DNA from 3 places in the Paenibacillus sp. MT86 genome. Region 3 is predicted to be linked to each of the others. Evidence: riboswitches for the same ligand, from Rfam matches in the RefSeq annotation. Region 3 holds a riboswitch; each other region holds the start of a gene.
The links. A riboswitch is a leader RNA that binds a small molecule or an ion and turns the genes downstream of it on or off. The one in region 3 is predicted to bind thiamine pyrophosphate.
Positions count from the first base shown of each region.

Region 1: another riboswitch for thiamine pyrophosphate. It lies ahead of AC3RCL_RS09400 (YkoF family thiamine/hydroxymethylpyrimidine-binding protein); the one in region 3 lies ahead of AC3RCL_RS03035 (ABC transporter substrate-binding protein).
Region 2: another riboswitch for thiamine pyrophosphate. It lies ahead of tenA (thiaminase II); the one in region 3 lies ahead of AC3RCL_RS03035 (ABC transporter substrate-binding protein).

Region 1 covers NZ_CM179499.1:2,174,194-2,180,711, forward strand. The annotation lists gene AC3RCL_RS09375 (histidine phosphatase family protein) at 1-24, shown strand, start outside; gene AC3RCL_RS09380 (methyl-accepting chemotaxis protein) at 108-1,358, opposite strand; gene AC3RCL_RS09385 (class I SAM-dependent methyltransferase) at 1,542-2,264, opposite strand; gene AC3RCL_RS09390 (nucleotidyltransferase domain-containing protein) at 2,407-3,105, shown strand; gene AC3RCL_RS09395 (hypothetical protein) at 3,222-3,317, shown strand; gene AC3RCL_RS09400 (YkoF family thiamine/hydroxymethylpyrimidine-binding protein) at 3,391-3,993, opposite strand; TPP riboswitch at 4,079-4,181, opposite strand; gene AC3RCL_RS09405 (nitroreductase family protein) at 4,364-4,966, opposite strand; gene AC3RCL_RS09410 (ABC transporter permease) at 5,489-6,442, shown strand; gene AC3RCL_RS09415 (iron chelate uptake ABC transporter family permease subunit) at 6,432-6,518, shown strand, end outside.
Region 2 covers NZ_CM179499.1:1,326,230-1,332,747, forward strand. The annotation lists gene AC3RCL_RS05695 (FecCD family ABC transporter permease) at 1-174, opposite strand, end outside; gene AC3RCL_RS05700 (FecCD family ABC transporter permease) at 171-1,154, opposite strand; gene AC3RCL_RS05705 (ABC transporter substrate-binding protein) at 1,352-2,377, shown strand; gene AC3RCL_RS05710 (VOC family protein) at 3,462-3,962, opposite strand; TPP riboswitch at 4,225-4,328, shown strand; gene tenA (thiaminase II) at 4,470-5,156, shown strand; gene thiM (hydroxyethylthiazole kinase) at 5,213-6,055, shown strand; gene thiD (bifunctional hydroxymethylpyrimidine kinase/phosphomethylpyrimidine kinase) at 6,052-6,518, shown strand, end outside.
Region 3 covers NZ_CM179499.1:704,097-710,614, forward strand. The annotation lists gene AC3RCL_RS03015 (TatD family hydrolase) at 1-457, opposite strand, end outside; gene AC3RCL_RS03020 (ABC transporter ATP-binding protein) at 546-1,379, opposite strand; gene AC3RCL_RS03025 (ABC transporter permease) at 1,434-2,192, opposite strand; gene AC3RCL_RS03030 (MTH1187 family thiamine-binding protein) at 2,189-2,482, opposite strand; gene AC3RCL_RS03035 (ABC transporter substrate-binding protein) at 2,571-3,602, opposite strand; TPP riboswitch at 3,724-3,833, opposite strand; gene AC3RCL_RS03040 (VOC family protein) at 4,009-4,392, opposite strand; gene AC3RCL_RS03045 (diguanylate cyclase domain-containing protein) at 4,651-6,186, shown strand; gene AC3RCL_RS03050 (EAL domain-containing protein) at 6,392-6,518, shown strand, end outside.

The sequences.
Region 1 (6,518 bases), 1.5 Mb from region 3:
AGCGAGCATCAAGAGGAAGGATGATAAAAAGGCCAAGAATCTCGATAGATTCTTGGCCTTTAAGTTTAGTTACTATAAATGCGAGCTTATGTAGACTGCTTCGCTGCTTAAAATTTGAAAATATTGATGGTTTTCTGCAGCCGGAAAACGGCGTTATTCATCGCTTCCGCTTCTTCAGCCATCTTCTGGATCGACGAGATGCCTTCGTTCATGGAGGCCGACACTTGCTCCGTTCCGGCAGCGGATTGCTGCGTGATCGCGGATATATTCTGAATCGCGGAAGAAATGCTCTGCGCGCTATCCAGCATGGACTGGCTTTCCTTGGAGAAAGCGGCGATCTGTTCCGAAATATACTGCACGCTGTTTACGATCTCCATAAACACAAGCTCTGCTTCGCGGATCATCTCGGTCTGCTGCCTGACGACCTCCTCATTGATTTTGATGTTTTGGGACGCGTGTTTGATGTCCGATTCGATGCTCCGAACGAGATTGAATACTTCCCGGGTTGAAGACGTAGATTCTTCGGCCAGTTTACGCACCTCCTGGGCGACAACGGCAAAGCCTGCGCCATGCTCGCCAGCTCTGGCCGCTTCGATGGATGCGTTCAGGGACAACAGGTTGGTCTGATCGGCAAGCTCGGAGATCGTCTCCGTAATCTTCGTGATTCCCCTGGCGCTTTGGGCCAACGCATTGATGGATTCCGAAACCTTGGCTGTCGCTTCAATGTTTCGCTGCATCCCTGCTGACTGTTTGGCTACCGAATCCCTTCCTTGTTCAACCAGTCCCAGCGTTTCGATCGAGCGGGTATTCATTTCCTGAGTCGAATGCGTATAATTGCTGACCTTCTCTTCGATCTCACGGATGGAATGCGTCATTTCGGATACGTCTTCCGAAATTTCGTTGGCGCCGACGGCCAGCTCGTTGGAGGAAAGGGAGACTTGATTCATCACTTGAATAAGCTCCTGGTTTTTAATCGAGATGCTTGAGCTTGACGTCATCACCTGACGGGTGATATCCGAGGTTTCCTGCAATATTTTGCGAAGCTTGTCCACCATGCTGTTGAAGGTTCTGCTCAGATCGTTCATGCCTCCCACCTCCTCCACCTGGAAGGTGAAGTCGCCTTTGGCGATTTTGGCGGAAACGCTGGAGATTTCCGCGAAGGAGTTCGTAAGCGTTTTCTCAATGAGGCGAGAAAGAGGAAAAGTAAGCCCGGTTAGTACCACGACGATGACCACGCCAATGATTGCTTTACCCATCAGAATAAACGCAAGCAGCATGGGTACCGCAAACAAAGCGGCAATGAGATAACAGGCTGCGGTGATTTTTTGAGACATAGGGAGTCTGTTGAACCATGCCATAAGAATGAGTCCTCCTCAACAACATAGGATATATTTACCATGATTATAGCATCGACGGGCTAAACTAGATATAACGAATTGACAAAAAGTGTTGAATTAGGTCGAAAGAACTGAATGTGATGGGAGTGAGGGGAAGCATAGCCATATGCAGATCCCCTCTTGATGCATAGAGATGAAGCCGGATTATTTCACCGCACGAAATAAGACGGAAGCGAGATAATCCGTATTATCCAGAATCATGCGGTCATGCTTGAACAGCGTTTCCCAGAGCGCAGCATCGAACAGGAGTCCTTTATCGCGCTGCTCAAACGCATCCAGATGACGGGTTTGCTCTTCCTTTAATTGCTCGTTGAAGTGGTTGTACTCCAAAAATTCAGCCTGCTTAAAACCGCAAGACAAAAGGGACGCCGCCCATTCTTCCCTCATCATCAGATTAGGAATGCCGAAGAATTCGAGCAGCTCCTTAAGCTTCGGCTCCGGCATCGGCTTATCCAGCAGCAGTTCCCTGTCCAGCAGGACGCCTCCGCGATCCAGAACGCGGTAATATTCGGGCAGCGATTTCGAGGTATCCGTAAATACGGTGACGGACTCGGCCATGATCAGATCAAACCGGTTGTCTTCGAAAGGCAGCGCGCATACATCCGCCTGCAGGAACTCCACGTCCATACCCATGGCTTCGGCTCTTGCGCGGGCTTTTTTGATCATATTTTCGTTCAGGTCAATGGCGGTCACTTGATAACCCATCTCCGAAAGATGACAGGCGGTTCTGCCGGTTCCGCACCCTACCTCCAAAATGCGGCTGCCCGGTTGAATGGGATAATTCTTCAGCATTCTGAGGGTTGCCTCGAATCCTCCCGGGTGGGCACTGCCCATGCCTAATCTGGAGAGCATGTGAATGTAATTCATCTCATCTATCCCTTCTTCCTTATCGTCAATGCGGGTAATCGTTTATTTACCATATGATTCAGGTACGTTTGGGGTTTTCGTTGAATTTAATATTTTGAGCCCTTTTTTGTGGCGGATGAGAGAATTACTGGAGGAAACGGCCATGAGACTGGAACCGACGGAGGCAGCGATACGCGTCATGCAACGAAATTATCCCGACTGCTTGCTTGCCGTACTTGGCGGCAGCGCGAGCAGTGGTGAATATAATGAACAATCCGATCTGGACATCATCGTCATTGAACGGGACGGATATGACTTCAGCAGGAAGACGATCGAGGCGCATGGCTGGATCGCGGAAATATTCATATTGTCTTTATCCTCCTATCGCGAATATTTCGACGAGGGAGTGCTGGCGGCGAATCCGTCTTTGCAGCGGATGGTCGCCGAAGGTACGGTGCTGCGTTCGTTGCCTGAGGGAGAAGAGGTGCGGGCGGATGCCCGGAATGATTTGAATTACGGCCCCATGCCCTTGTCGTCGAGCGATATTGCCGAATACCGCTACATCCTGACCGAGTTTTTGCTGGACTTGACAAGTCCCCGCAGGGAAGGCGAAAAATGGTTTACTGTACACAAAATAGCGTCGACTCTATGCGAATTCGTGCTGAGGGCAAACCGGGAGTGGACGGGTGAAGGGAAGATGCTGTTTCGTTTATTCAACCGCTATAGCCCAGCTATGGGGGATCGACTGGAGGCAGCGCTTCTGGCGATTTATCGGGAGGACGATCCTGCGGACCTTATTGCAGTGACGGAGGAAGCGCTCAGGCCGTACGGAGGCAGGCTGCTGGTCGGTTATGAGGAATAAATAAGCCCTGCATAAAAAAGAGGGGGGTACATTAGCCGTGACGCTCGCCCGCCATAAGCAATAAGATAATAACGTGATTAACTCACGTCATTCTTTTAAATCCAGGAGGGATCTTCATGAGCGGAGCATATGGCGGCGCATGGGGCAATTCAGTAGGAACTATATTGGTTCTCTTTATCCTGCTCGTAATCATCTTGAGTGCTTGGGTTTAAACACCGTCAATATTCTTGCCTGCAATTGATAAAGGCCCGGCGCGTGCCGGGCCTTTATCTGTTGGAAAGGACCTTAAGCTTTGGCTTTGGGGGATGGGCTGTGGGCCGAAACCACCGCAGTCATGACCAGATGGCTGCTGTCGGATTGAATCGCATGTTGGAACGCGTCTTCGAGTGATCCGAACACCCGGGACAACGTCCCGTCCAATCGGCTGGCGTAATGTACGCTTCCACCGAATGTGCCCGCTGCCTTCGCACGATCCACTTCTGCGTAAATGACATCCATGTAATTGGCGCTACCCATCGGGTAAAGCGCGAATTGGCAGGCCGTTTCGATATCGGCGCGTTCCCCGATATCGTGGTTTAAGCGGGTCGAATCCTCATTCATATACGCATCGGCATCCGTATCGCCTGGGCAGCCGATAGAATAAGTACCGTTAAACACCGTGTGCACGCCGCTAGCCGCGGCATAAGCGAATATTGCTCTCGTCACATCAAACACATGCTCCGCACGTCCGCGAATACAAGTGCTTACATCATCCGTTTGGATCGAGACCTTTTCCGAATCCACGGAACGAAGCGCTTCCGTGATCACTTCAACGAACCGATCCGTCATGGGAAATACCGAGAACCGGCAACCCACGATCCGGCTGGTTCCGCATACAAGCTCATTCATAAATTTTTTTCCTCCCCATTGTATAAGTCCACGCAAAAAAACCGCACCCCATGAAGAAGTGCAGTTATGCCTACGCAAAGAAATAAACATAAATGCTACACTTCCCCACGCTAGTATGATCTAGATCGGGTGATAAGGGTTAACGGCGGTCCGCCGTCTCTCAGCACATGGCACCCCTAGTACAGCCAAACATCAAATATGCAGTTGGTATCAAGCCGGCTCCAAGAACTTCCGAAGATCAGAAGGCGAAAGGCCTGCTTCCTGTGTTATTGTATCGTTTTGCCGGCAGGTTTTCAATGGCAGGGCACCATAAAAAAGCCGCCTATTCCAATCCTCAGGGCTTGGGTAGGCGGCTTAGGCCGGCTATGGCTTACTTGTATACCTTCACGCGATCTTCAAGCGGCGCAAATTCTTTTTCGCCCGGATCTGCAACCGGTTTGCCGAAAGGCATTTGAGCGATCAGCTTCCAGTTTTCCGGAATGTTCCATTCGGACTTCACTTTCTCGTCGATCAACGGGTTGTAATGCTGGAGGGATGCGCCCAGGCCTTCTGCCTCGAGGGACGTCCATACCACGAATTGCAGCATGCCGTTGGATTGGTTCGACCAAACCGGGAAATTGTCGGCATACAGCGCGAACTTTTGCTGCAGGTCGGCAACTACGTTATTGTCCTCGAAGAAGAGAACAGTGCCGTATCCAGCACGGAATGCACCCATTTTTTCAGCTGTGGATTTGAAAGCCTCTTCGTCTCCGACAACCTCTTTCAGAATGCCTTCGGTCAGGTTCCACAGTTTGTCATGCTGTTCGCCAAGCAGTACAACGACGCGTGCGCTTTGGGAGTTGAAAGAAGACGGAGTATATTTAACGGCTTCATTAACAATCTCCTGGATGCGTTCGTCGGAAATGACCGGGTCTTTGCTGATGGCATAATGGGAACGGCGATGCTTAAGTGCTGCTGAAAAATCTTTAGACATTGAAAAAAACCTCCTGATGTAATCATGTTTGCATAAGCCTGATAACAAAGATGTCCTTTAATTCAAGCAAATATGCATGTTGAGTTGAATTGCTGTCGTTGAATTATCATTCCACATTAACTTACGTTTAGTTAGAAATAATAATTATGTTAGCATATTAATATAACTTAGAGGGATTGTCAACGCTTCGAGGGAAAGTTAATTTATATTTTTTATACCCGGTTACTGAGAATTAAATCAGCTTCTACATACGAATGTATTTCGGGAACCGCGAATCCAAGCGGCTCAGCCTCGGTGATATAAAGTTTATCTCTGCGAAACTCCATATTATGAACAAATCATGAACAAATGATACTTGGATGAACAAATTAAATGATTTTGATTCTCAATTATACTTGTCGACTGAGAATGAGAATGATATAATCCATATCAGAACGCAATTGATAATCAATCTCAATGAGAATGGTTGGGGAATTGCTGACTGCCGGAGTTTCGACAGACATACGCATAGAAGGAAGAACCATGAAGATTAGATACTTATTCGCAGCCGTTGTGGTACTCTCCATAATCTCGTTATTTATTGGAGTTAAAGATATCTCGCCACTGGAACTGTTCTCGATGACAGAACAACAACAGCATATTATGCTTGTAAGCCGGATTCCACGGCTTGTCAGCCTCATCTTGGCTGGAGTCAGCATGAGTATCTGCGGATTGATCATGCAGCAGCTCAGCCGCAACAAGTTCGTATCGCCGACGACCGCGGGCACTATGGACTCCGCCAGATTGGGGATCTTGGTTGCCATGCTCGTCTTTACGACAAGCGGCCCGCTTATCAAAATGCTCGTGGCATTCGTATTCGCACTGGCAGGAACCTTTATCTTCATGAAGATACTGGATCGGATCAAGTTCAAGGACGCGATCTTCATCCCGCTGGTAGGGCTTATGTTCGGTAACATCGTCAGCTCGGTCGCGACCTTCTTTGCCTACAAATATGATCTTATACAGAATATGTCGGCTTGGCTGCAGGGCGATTTCTCCATGATCATGAAGGGCCAATATGAAATGCTGTATCTCAGTATCCCGCTTGTGATTCTGGCTTACCTGTTTGCCAACAAGTTTACGGTAGCCGGAATGGGAGAGGAATTCGCAACCAACCTGGGACTTCATTATCGGCGAGTCGTGAACCTGGGATTGGTCATCGTTGCGCTGGTTACGGCTTCCGTTGTGCTGACCGTCGGCGTGATTCCGTTCCTTGGTCTGATCATACCTAATATTGTCAGTCTGTACTTAGGGGACCACTTGAAAAAAAGCCTTTCGCATACCGCGCTGCTGGGGGCCGGGTTCGTACTGTTCTGTGACATCCTTGGCCGGATCATCATTTATCCCTATGAAATTCCGATTAGTCTGACCGTGGGCGTACTCGGAAGCGGTATATTCATTTTCTTACTGATGAGGAGAAAGGCTTATGACTTATAAAGCCAAACTCGGCCTGTTGGCCGCGGCGGCAATCATCCTGGTGGCAGTCTTTCTGTTCATTGATCTTGGCGGCAAT
Region 2 (6,518 bases), 620 kb from region 3:
GAACAATGCCTTTATGACATGAAGCGGCGAAACAAACTGGCTTCCTGTTCCTGTGCTAATAATCATGGCGGCGATGCAAAGCACGAATAGGATTAGGCATACCCATAGTGTTCTTCTCTCCAGCATAAACGATACTTTCGCGTTCCTGGAGCGGAATATGCGGTGTTTACTCATTGTGCTCGTCTTCCTTTCCTGGCTATGTACACGAAGAACGGCACGCCGATGATTGCAGTCATCACGCCGACAGGGACTTCCTTCGGCATGGCAATGTATCTGGAGCCGAGATCGGCCGTCACCAGCAGGAGTGCGCCAAACACCGCACTGTAAGGTAGTATCCACCGATAATCATTTCCTATTAAATACCGAACGATATGAGGGATGATGATCCCCACGAATGCGATGGGTCCCGCCGCCGCTACGGAGCCGCCGGCCAGCAGGATGACGGCTGCAGCAGCTAACAGCTTGATGAGTGCGGTTTTTTGCCCGAGGCTCTGAGCGATGTCGTCTCCCATGGAGAGGGCGTTCAGATGCCGTCCCAGCAGCAGCGCAGCCAGCATGCCAACGGCCATGTACGGCCATACGGCAGTTAGCTGGTTCAAATCGCGTCCGGCTACCGAACCGACCAGCCATACCAGCACCTGATCAAACATTTTGCCGTCGGAGAGCATTAATCCTTGGGTCAGGGAGTGGAAGAAAGCGGCCATGGAAGCTCCTGCCAAGGTGATTTTGACCGGCGTCATGCCGTCCCTGCCGATGCTGCCGAGGAAGAATACGATACCGCCGCTGACGGCGGCTCCGATCAACGCGACCCAGGTAAGGGACTGAAGTCCGCCAATGCCCAGCCAGCCCGATGCCAGAATAATGAAGAAAGCCGCGCCGGAGTTCACGCCAAGCGTGCTTGGCGACGCAATCGGATTGCGCGTGATGACCTGCATGAGCGCACCCGCAACCGCAAGGCACGCCCCCACGGCGACGGCAATGAGCGCTCGAGGAAGCCTTGCCGTGAGAATAATCAGATGTTCGTTGCTTCCGTTAAAGTGAGTGAACGATTCCCATACCTGATAAAGAGGGATGTTCGTTACTCCGAATGCGATGCTGCCCATGACGGCAGCGGCCAGCGCCAATAGCGATATCAATAGTCCGAATACGCGCATATATGCTCACTTTCTTAAGTCCATGAATAATTAAGTTCATATGAATTTTAGGTGAAGGGACGGTATCTGTCAATGAGCTTGATAATCATTCTCACAAATATATTGATATTTTTCACGAAACCCTTTATAGTTTTGAATCAGTGATTGATAATGGTTTTCAAATAGCGGGATATGACACAAGGGGGATTTAGATAGGAATGGGAACAGGAATGGCAAAGAAACGGGCAAGAGGCCTCAAGTTTAGCTTGCTGGCTCTGATCATGATCATGATTCTTGCGGGGTGCGGAGCAAGCCCGGCGCAAGAAGGGACAAGCAACGCGGGCGGCGACACGACGAATACCGCAGAGGGCAACAGCGGCGCTGCTGCCGGCGGCGAATCGTATGAAGTTACGCATGCCATGGGGACGGAAACGATCAAAGGAACGCCTCAAAAGGTCGTCGTCCTCACGAACGAAGGAACCGAGGCGCTTCTGGCCTTGGGCGTGAAGCCGGTAGGTGCCGTTAGATCCTGGACGGGGGATCCTTGGTATCCGCATATTAAAGACCAGATGGAAGGCGTTACCGTTGTCGGGGAAGAGAGCCAGCCGAACATCGAGCTGATCGCGGGTCTGCAGCCTGACCTGATCATCGGCAACAAGATGCGTCAGGAAAAAGTATACGAGCAATTGAAGGCGATCGCGCCGACTGTTTTTGCCGAGGATCTTCGCGGCGAGTGGCAGAACAATTTTGAACTGTATGCCAAGGCGCTGAACAAAGTGTCGGAAGGCGAAGAACTCTTGGCAGCCTACGACAAGCGGATCCAGGAGTTTAAAGAGAAGGCCGGCAGCAAGCTTGACGAAACCGTCTCCGTGGTTCGTTTCATGGCAGGCAAGACCCGGGTGTACCATACCAATACGTTCTCGGGCGTTATTTTCGATAAAATCGGCATCGCCCGCAACGACATGACCAAGAATGCCAAGGACGATTTCGTGGACGAGATCACGAAGGAACGTCTGCCTGAGGTGGAAGCCGACAGACTGTTCTATTTCACTTATGAGACAGGGGATGGCGGCGCCAACCAGACCGAGCAGGAATGGATCAACGATCCGCTGTGGAAGAACCTGAACGTTGTGAAGAACGGTCAAGCCCACAAAGTGGATGATGCGATCTGGAATACGGCAGGCGGCATCCTGGCGGCCAACCTGATGATCGACCAACTGCAGGAGTTTTACGGCATTCAGTAAGGAATGAAGACGGATGCTGAAGGCTAGTATCATCGTATAGCGGAAGATGCTAGGAAAAGTTAAAAAAGGAGGCATCCCTCAAGATCTGAGATCTTTTGGGATGCCTCCTTTTTTAACATCGCGCGTCGCCAGTACCGCAACGTCGAAGTACCGCCGGTATGCAGCTGCATGTCACATCGCTCGCCAGTACAGCCTAACCAACTCCGGGCATCATGCCGCTAACCATGACCTGTTAACGGACACCAGTTCCCTTATTTCCCTGATTAACCCCCGATTCTCAGATCAAACGGACATAGGATCCCTTATTACCGCAATAGACTGTCCTTTTGCCATCATATTCTATGAATAACGTATCTGGTGTCCGTTAGCCATCAAAAATTACGCCTATTCAGCTAAATAACGTATCCTCAGTCCGCTAGTCCTCGATCAGTAGCACCAAGACCAGTAGTAGCACAAAGACCAGTAGTAGCACAAGACCAGTAATAGCACCAAGACCAGTAATAGCATCAAGACCAGTAGTCGCACAAGACCAGTAATAGCATCAATACCAGCCAGTCACCAAGGTACTCGTTAACGGACACCAGATCCCTTATTTCCCTGATTAACCCTCGATTCTTAGATCTAACGGACACAGGATCCCTTATTACCGCAATAAACGGTCTATTTGCCGTCATATTCTATGAATAACGTATCTGGTGTCCGTTAGCCATCAAAAATTACGCCTATTCAGCTAAATAACGTATCCTCAGTCCGCTTGTCCTCGATCAGTAGCACCAAGACCAGTAGTCGCATCAAGACCAGTAGTCGCATCAAGACCAGTAGTAGCATCAATACCAGTAGTCGCACCAAGACCAGCAGTCGCACAAGACCAGTAATAGCACCAAGAACAGTAATAGCATCAATACCAGTAGTAGTACCAGGACCAGTAGTAGCACCAACTATATACCGGATTCTACCTCTAACCCAAAGCTACTCTAAGTTATGGTGTTCTAAGTTGTTTTGGTCGGCGCCATCCATGCACACCCCTGGGACACCGAATCCACCCATGTCCTCCCTGTAATAACGCTCGCTTCACGGTAACTTTTTACGACATCTTCACCACGATCTCCGCCCCTGCAACATAGGTCATCGCTTGGATGTATTCCGGGTCTTGGGCACGCTGTTCCATTTCCACCGGAGTGAGGTCCTCCATTCGTGTCTGTACCCACCATAAGTTGCCGAACGGGTCCCGTACCCGTCCCACCCGATCGCCGAAGAACAAGGTCGTTGGCTCCGTCACCGAGACCGCTCCTGCGGCCAGCGCTTGCCGATACACGTCATCGCAATCCTCAACATACAAACGGAGGTATGCCGGGCTATCCGGCCATTCCGGCTTTGCGTCAAACATCATGACGACGGCATCCCCGATTCGCACCTCGGCATGGCCGATGACACCATCGCCAACATAGACGCGGGCTAACTCTTCGGCCCGAAAAGCCTGCTTGAGGAAATCGATCAGCGCTGCGGAGTTTCTTGAGATGATCCACGGCGTCACGGAGGTGTAGCCATCCGGAATGGGTTTAACCGTTTTCAGTCGGTACGTCATAAATACGCTCGCTCCTTTAAATTTCATTTATTTGAATTGTGCTTATGCACTCATTATGCGGGGGCATATATGACAGCCGAGCGTCAGTGTTTCCGGAATGAGTTTGGGGTAGCCTGCGTTTTTATCTTGCGAAAAGACAGCCGCCACCGTACATCGTCACAATCACGCGGTCGGAGGAAGGTCGAGCTTGAGGTTCCGTCCACAAACTGTTAACGTTTGACACCACCCCCAAACCTATGTACAGTATTAGACAAAAGAATAGGAAGTCCACTAGGGGAGCCGTTGGCGGCTGAGACAAGAGCGTATCTTGGACCCTTTGAACCTGATCTAGTTCGTACTAGCGTAGGAAAGTGGAGCCTTCGAATATGAGGTCTCGGTGCGTTTTTTTGGCGCACCCGGGCTTGTTGACGAAGCCGCTCCAGTTTTCGGGGCGGCTTTTTAGCGTTGTCTGAAAAGTCGTGTCTTACGGACTTCCTGCTCTTCAATATGTTGGAGGTGGGGACAAAGATGCGTTTCACGCAAGAGCTCCGTCAGCAGGCGGGAGGCATTTTTCAAGCAATCTTCGATCATCCCTTCGTAACAGGCATTGCCGAGGGGAATCTGGAGCGGGAGCAGCTGATTCACTATGTGAAGCAGGATTTTGAGTATTTGAATGCCTACATGCGGATATACGGAATAGCCATATCCAAATCGATCAGCCGTGAAGAGATTGCGGCCTTTAACGAACAGATTTCATTCATTCTGCACAGCGAGGTGCACCCGCATCAGAATTTTTGCGCAGCCGCCGGGGTGACCTATGAAGAGCTTCAAGGATATCCGCTGGCTCCGTCCGCGCATCATTACATCCGTCATATGCTGACGGTGGCGCATGAGGGTAGTTTGGGGGAGATTATGGCCGTACTGCTGCCATGCCCATGGACGTACCTGGAGATTGGCCGCAAGCTGTTGAATGAGGTGAAGCCGGATGCCTCCCATCCGTTTTACGACTGGATTTCTTTCTACGGAAACCGGGGGGAAGACGCAACAGCCAAGTTCCGCGACCGTGTCGATGCATGGGCGGAGCGTGCAACGACAGCCGAGCGGGAACGGATGAGGGAGCATTTCATGCTGAGCTGCCAGCTGGAGTATCTGTTTTGGGACATGGCTTATAAGCAGGAGGAATGGCCGGTGCAGCTGGAAGCTGCCGTGCTGTAAAGAGCGATGTTCGCAAGCACATGGAATTCCATTATAGCGAAGAGAGGCTGATATAAATGCATTCATGGGAAAAAGAGGTTTCGGCGCTTTTAACGAAGGTACAGCAGACGAGCCCCCTCGTTCACAATATGACGAACGTGGTGGTTACGAATTTTACGGCTAACGGCTTGTACGCGCTGGGCGCGTCGCCGGTGATGGCTTACGCGCCGGAGGAAGTGGCGGATATGGCCGCCATCGCGGGCGCGCTCGTATTGAACATCGGCACGCTGAACCGCGAGCTGGTGGATGCGATGATTATCGCGGGGCAATCGGCGAATGCCCATGGCGTGCCGGTGCTGCTGGACCCGGTCGGCGCGGGAGCGACCCGTTTTCGGACGGAGTCGGCGCTGCGGATCCTAAGCGAGGTGAAGGTTTCGCTCGTGCGCGGAAATGCGGCTGAAGTCGCTCACCTTATCGGGGAGGACCGCGAGATCAAGGGCGTAGACGCAGGCAATAGCGCAGGCAGCAATCATGCCGAGCTGGCCGTGCGGGCGGCGCGCGAGTTAGGCACGATCGTGGCCATTACCGGTGAAGAGGACGTGATTACCGATGGAACGGAAGTGCGCATCATTACCGGAGGGGATGCTCTGCTTACGAAGGTGACCGGCGCAGGCTGCCTGCTGACCTCGGTGCTGGGTGCCTTTGCCGCGGTGGAAGCAAACCTGCTGCTTGCAGGTACGGCGGGTCTGGCCTTCTATGGGGCCGCGGCGGCGAAAGCTGCTGAGCGAACGGCAGATCTGGGACCGGGAAGCTTCCAGATAACTTTCCTGGACGAGCTGGCGAAGCTTCATCCAGGATCGCTGGAAGGGTATGCCGCTGTGCTGGAAGCGGGAGCGGCGGCTGCCGGAGGCACGCGATGAGCGAGGCTCGCATACCCCGTGCCCTGACGATTGCCGGGTCTGACAGCGGTGGCGGCGCCGGCATTCAGGCCGATCTGAAAACCTTCCAGGAACTCGGCGTGTACGGCATGTCGGCGATTACCGCGATCACGGTGCAGAATACCTTGGGGGTTCACGGCGTATATCCGCTGCCACCCGAAGCAACTGCGGGGCAGATTGAAGCGGTTGGCTCGGACCTCGGAGTAGATGCATTGAAGACGGGCATGCTGTTCAACGCCGAGATCATTCGGCTGGTTGCTGACCGGATTCGGGCATTCGGCTGGGGGAAGGTCGTTGTCGATCCCGTGATGATCGCCAAGGGCGGAGCGGAGCTGCTGCAAAGCGAAGCGGTGCAGGCTTTAAGAGAAGATTTGCTGCCGCTGGCGTTGATTGTCACCCCCAATATACCGGAGGCCGAAGTATTGGCGGGGATGCGAATCCGCAC
Region 3 (6,518 bases):
CTTCATATACAGCGTGCAGTATAACCGGTTTATGATGCCGCTTCGCAAATGCTATAAATTGCTCAAGCAGGCATTCGTAAGGGCGGTTATCCCACGGCCGACCCTCCGTTTCGGCTTCCAGCCTGGCATAATAGGGCAGGCCGACCTCTCCGACGGCAATCATGTCGTCGACATGATTAGCCATCCAATCCAGCAGCTCTTTGGTTTCTTCAGGGGAAGGGACGGGCTGTTCCGGATGATAACCGAATGCCGGCCGCACCAACGGTCCGTACTCCCTGGCCAGCTCCAGGTTTCGCTTGCTGGAAGCCAGGTTCATGGAAACGGAGATGATGGACTGAACTTCGCTTTTGCGGATATCCGCAAGAATCGTTTGCTGATCGGAGAAGGCATAAGAATCCAGATGAATATGGGTGTCCAGCAGAGGGAGATTCGTTTCCGTCTGCGTGAATGATTTCATCGTTACATCACCTCGCTTGTACGCCTCCGAGAAGCGCTCTTGAATAATGGATACAGGAGCTTAGGCATTTGTATCCTGCCTATGCGGCTCAACGCTTGTGCTGTTCTTCGCGCATGATGGCGGAGATTTCGGTTTTTAGCGCGATAAAGGACGGGTCGTTCAGGATGTCTTCCCTGCGCGGACGGGGAAAAGGGACCTCTACCCGTTTCAGGATCGTCCCGGGCCGCGCCGACAGGATATAGATGCTGTCCGAGAGCAGCAGCGCTTCCTCGATATGATGGGTAATCATCAGCACCGAACGGCGCGTATCCTCCCAGATATCGAGCAGCCAGCGCTGCATATCGCCGCGTGTCAGCGCGTCGAGCGCGCTGAACGGTTCGTCCAGGCACATAACCTCCTGCGGACTCATCAGCGCGCGCAGAAAGGCGGCCCGCTGCTGCATCCCCCCTGAAAGGGTATGCGGATACGCCTTCTCGAAGCCGGCAAGCCCGGCCCGTTCCATCCAGCTGCGTGCATTTTCCCTGGCGGCGGTTTTCGAGGTGCCTCTCAGCTCCTCGGGAAGGAGCACGTTGTCCTCCACCGTACGCCAAGGGAAGAGGGCCGGCTGTTGAGGCATATAGGCGATGCGGCCTTTCTCTCCGGTCACGTCCTGACCGTCCATGAGTACGGAGCCCGCATCCGGAGGCGTTAACCCCCCGATGATATGGAAGAGCGTGCTCTTTCCGCTGCCTGAAGGACCGATCAAGGAGACGAATTCCCCGGGCTGCACCTGAAGCGAAAGGCCATCCAGCACGTGCACTTCGCTGCGCCGTTCGCGGAAGGTGATATGAAGGCTGCGAACCTCAAGGGCAGGCGCTGGCGGGACCGCGGTAGATGACCGGCGCTGCCCGTCATGATCCGGCAGGGATACTTGATATGTCATGTCGCTAAACAGCCTCCTTTTATATAGGTTGGAAAATGTCCGTTCACCGTGGTTCTAGCCTTTTCGATTCCAGCGGATCAGGCGCTTCTCCAGCAGGGTGATCAGCAGCACCATCAGCAGGCTGAGCAGGACGATGATCAGAATGGCAACAAACACCCGGTCCGTGCGGTAGCCGGATTTTTGCAGCATCATATAGTAGCCGATGCCCCGGTCCGAGCCGATCCATTCCCCGATCACCGCACCCATGACCGAATAGGTGGCCGCGATGCGGATCCCGGAGAAGATGGAGGGGAGCGCATGCGGCAGCTCCAGCTTGGTGAAGATCTGCCATGAAGTGGCTCCCGCCATCTGCATGTAATTCATCATGGTTCGGTCGGTACGCGCCAGTCCGTCCAGGGCGGCAACGGCTACGGGGAAGAAGCAGACCAGGGTAATCACGATAACCTTGGGCAGCATGCCGAAGCCGAACCAAATCATGAGGAGCGGGGCGAGAGCGATCGTCGGCACGTTCTGGCTAAGAATAAGAAGCGGATAGAGGGCTGTTTTGAGAAAAGGCACCAGATGCAGGGCCAACGAGATGACAAGGCCGATCGCCGTACCGATCATAAATCCGACCAGGGTTAATTGCAGCGTGGCCAGCGTATGCTGAAAAAGGCCGGAGGCGCCGGTGGCGGCTTCATGCCCGATGGCCGTCGGCGCCGGCAAAATATACGGCTCTATATCGAATACCGATACCGCGGCCTGCCATACCGTCAAAAAGAAAAGGACCGCCGCAGCGGGCGGCCAAACGGAGCTCCACCAGCCTTTTCTCATGGACGGTATTTCTCAGTCAGCTTATCCATGCTGATGCCGCCCGGATGGTGCGCGATTTTGACCTGGGATATGACGCTGGGACTTCCCGCTTTCACCAGCGCCTCATGCATGCGCTCAACGATTTTCAGCAGCTCGGAAAGCTCTCCTTCCAAGGTGGTTTCGAGCGCATGGACCTCGTATTTCACGCCCGATTCTTGAATGACCCGAATCGCTTCATCCACATAAGGAATGCTGTCGCCTCCATCCGGCGTTCTGGGTATCACTTGTATGCTCAAGAGGGTGTTTGCCATCTAAACTCATCCTTTCATGCAAGCTATATTGTAATGGAAGAGAGGCAGCCTGCCGGACAGGCCGTCTCTCTTCCGAATTAAATGCATCCTATGGTTTCTCCGGTAAAAATTCATTGGTGAAGGCGCTGTCCGCATCAAGCTCCTTCTCGAGCAGCTTGCGTTCAAACATCCAGTCTGCATACCCCGACCATACTTCGGCTTTCTGCTCGCCCCAGCGGGCAGCATCATCCTGATAGCGGGGACTCAGCCATTTCTGGCTGGCAAGAACCAGCTCGGCATCCAGCTCGGGAACGGCCTTCGTCAGCAGGGCAGCTGCATCCTCAGGATGTTGAATCGCATAGTCGTATCCTTTTGAGGTCGCCCGCACGAATGCTTTGACAAGCTCCGGGTCCTCCTGGATCAGTCTCTCGTTCGTTACGATCACCGGCGTGTAATAGTCAAGCTGCTTGGAGTAGTCCTTCACATAGATCATGTCAAGCGGCTCGTTCCGGAGCTCGGCTTCGATACCGGTCCAGGCATAGAAGATCCAGGCAAAATCAATATCGCGTTTGACGGCGGTAAAATAATCGGCATCGCCCATGTTAACCATATTTACTTTGCTGACATCGGCACCGTCGATCTCCATGATGGATTTCATGACGGCTTCCTCAACAGGCGAGCCCCAGCCGCCGTAGGATTTCCCTTCAAAATCGCCAGCCTTGACGATCCCCTTGTCCTTGGGGGCGGCAAAGCCGGATGTATTATGCTGAATAATCGCCGCAATGGAGACAAGCGGCAGGCCTTGGGTTCTGGCAAGCGTGACGCCTTCCTGGTAGCTGATGCCAAACGGCACCTTGCCGGATGCGACCAGCGTATCCGTTCCGCCGGCCCCCGGCTGGACGATCTGGACGTTAAGCCCTTCTTCCTCATAATACCCGAGCTCCTTGGCTGCATACAGTCCGGTGTGGTTTGTGTTGGCCGACCAATCGAGCATCAGCTGTACGTCGCGGAGCTTTTCGGCCGCCTGGCCGTCTGCGCCTTCGGTGCCTGTATTTTCGTTCTGTCCGCCTGTACCGCATCCCGCCGCAACCATCAGCAGGGCGCAAGCGAGAAGCAGCGCCATCCATTTTCCCTTCTTCATCTTGTCTTCTCTCCTTTGAATTCTCTTTCTCTTTCTATGACCTCGTTAACTCCACAAAAAAAGCGCCCTGAATGATATCAGGACGCATGACGGCGTAAGTGTATACCACGGCAAATCATAGCTGCCGCAAACATGGACTTCCTACGCTGGCATTACCCAGATCAGGTGTAAGGGTCAGTATCATCGGATACACTCTCAGCCGGCCAAATTCCAGCTCCCCCGGGATTTATGAAGTTTCGGACGTTACATCCGTTATTATAGTCCTAACGCAAAGACCTGTCTAGTTCGGAAGGGGATGCGAACGAGGCAGGTCTTCGTATTGGGCATGGCTTGTGCGGTTGGAAGAATGAACCCCGTTAACCATTCACGGGATGAAGCATTTTGATAGGATCCTGTACGGCAGCGGTTAGCGCTGGAAGAACTCAATCCATTCTCCTTCGGGACCGTGGACGAAGAAATAGCGGTACCCGTTCGGAAGCGTTACGATTTCTTCGTCAAGATGAGGTACGGCCAGTCCCTGTACGCGCACATATTCCGCTTCGATGTTATCGGTGCTGACGGCGAAATGATGGACGGTGCCTTCTGCGGGAAGCGTGTCGCTGTAACCCTGGATAAGCTCGACTTCCGTTTCGTCGCTGCCGTTAAATCCGAGGAATGCCAGCTGGATGACGCCATTGGTATGGGTAAGGCGATCTTTCAGTTCAAGTCCGACAACGGTTGTGTAAAAAGCAATCGTGGCTTCAAGGTCCCGGACGACAATGCCGACATGATCCAATCGTTTCTGTGACAAGGCTAAACACCCTTTCCGATTCATATGAGATATGACTGAAATGTTATCATATAATTCCTATACGTCAAGTGGGTCTTGAGGACGGAAAGCTTTTGGAGCGCGATGGTTTAATAGAGTTGAATCGATGGTCTTTCTTTCATTTCCTCATCTTTACTTTTAGGTGGGTAAAAAGTATCATGAGAACTATAACTATTAATTCAAAAGACCTAACAAACAAGCATTGAAGAAAGCTTGCCTTTTGGCCGAGGAGGAATGCTTATGAGTCCAACTCCAGCAGATCATCTGTGGATTCGACTCGCCATCATATATGCATTCATTCAGATAATGACCGTTCTGTGGATGCCTGATGCTTTATTGCTTCAGCGTGTTCTAGTCATTATGGCTTCCGCTGCCGCTTCCGTCTATTTACTACGGATCATTCGGCATTACGAGCCGCATCTTCGAAGGTTTTGGCTTATCGCAAGTGCCGGGCTGATGGCGGATGCCTCGGCTCGAATCATCGATGCTTGTTATTTTTGGCTGGGGAAAGAGAGCGCTTCCCGTACAATTTTGACTCAATTATTCTGGGGATTCGAAATCATCCTGTTTGCAGGTGCCCTCATTTATTTGTTCCGGCACGTACAAGGTTCGTTTCGGGGAGTGCGGTTTATGCTGGATATCGTGATCGTTGGCATAACGGTCATGACGGTAGGCTGGGAATATTTCATCAAGCCCGAGCTTAACGGTTTGGCGAATGAAGCCTTATGGGGAAAGCTGTGGGTGGACATGCTGTACCCGCTGTGCGCAACGGTGCTTATTTTCTTCACCTTGGTGTTGTATTTTAACACAGGGCAGTTAAGGAAACGGGCAGTCTTCCTGATATGCCTCGGCGGGAGCATGTACATTGCCGCCGATGTTCTGCATATGTATCTCGTCGATTATAAGGGTGTTGAAGTTCGTTCATACCTGTACCCACTGTATACGTTATCGGTATTCATCATTGGTTTGGCAGGAGGGCGGTCAGCTCCCGATGCCCGAAATCAATCGTTGGATGAGAGGGAGCCCCGTTCGTTCGGAAATCTGATCGTAAGATATCTGCTTCCCTACAGCGTGCTTGGCGGGATGTTTGCCCTTATGGTGCAGCGGTTCGGAGGGTGGAACGGGCTTTTTACCGGCTTATCCCTGTGCGTCATCCTGATTCTGATCAGGCAGATCCTGATCCAGTTCGAGAATGACCGCTTGTTTGACCGGCTGCATCAAAGCCTGATGCAGAGCGAGACCTTGGCGCATCGCGACGATCTTACGGGACTCTATAACCGCCGCTACTTTAACGCAAGGCTGTCGAGCTCGCTGCAGGAGGCGGACCGTGCGGGTTCCCGCGTAGGGCTTCTATATATGGATATGAACCGTTTTAAACGAGTGAATGACCGCTACGGCCATCGTGCCGGCGATTTGCTGATTCGCAAGGTCGCGACTCGTCTTCAAACCCTTGAATCCAAAGGCGTTCTGGTTTCCCGTTTAGGAGGGGACGAATTTACGGTAGTGATTCATCCGGCCGGCGAGGATCAGGAACTGATCTGGATGGCGGAAGAGATCTGGACGATGCTGAGCGAGCCATATGAGCTGGAAGGGCATGAGGTCCGAACCACGCCGAGCATCGGCATCGCGGTCTATCCGGATCATGCCAGGAACGACCAAGAGCTGATCGGTCGCGCGGATGCAGCGATGTATGCGGCCAAAGAGCGAAACGCCCGCTGGCATTTCGATGTGGAACGAACGATGCTGCTGCAGCTGTTGGATCAAAAAGTCGAATAGACAAAAGATTCGGATATCGACAATATGTTGTTAAGAGCAATATAAGTCGATTATTGTAGAATTTAGCGCAATCATTGCACGAATCTTGCGCATTTCTCGCAAAATAGGTCATAACTTCGATATAAAATCCATAAAATGCAAAGAAATCATATTCAAAATGCCGATAAGAAGCATAGTGAGAGCTAGCTTGCCAAGGAGGACGAACATGATTTGCGACAATTGCAGCACCTTTGAACCGATTGAGGACCAGGGGACCATTCATATGAAGCCTGCAAGTGGTGAGCTTATTCAATTGCTGGCAGTGAACGGCTACGCGGTACAAGAGAACAATG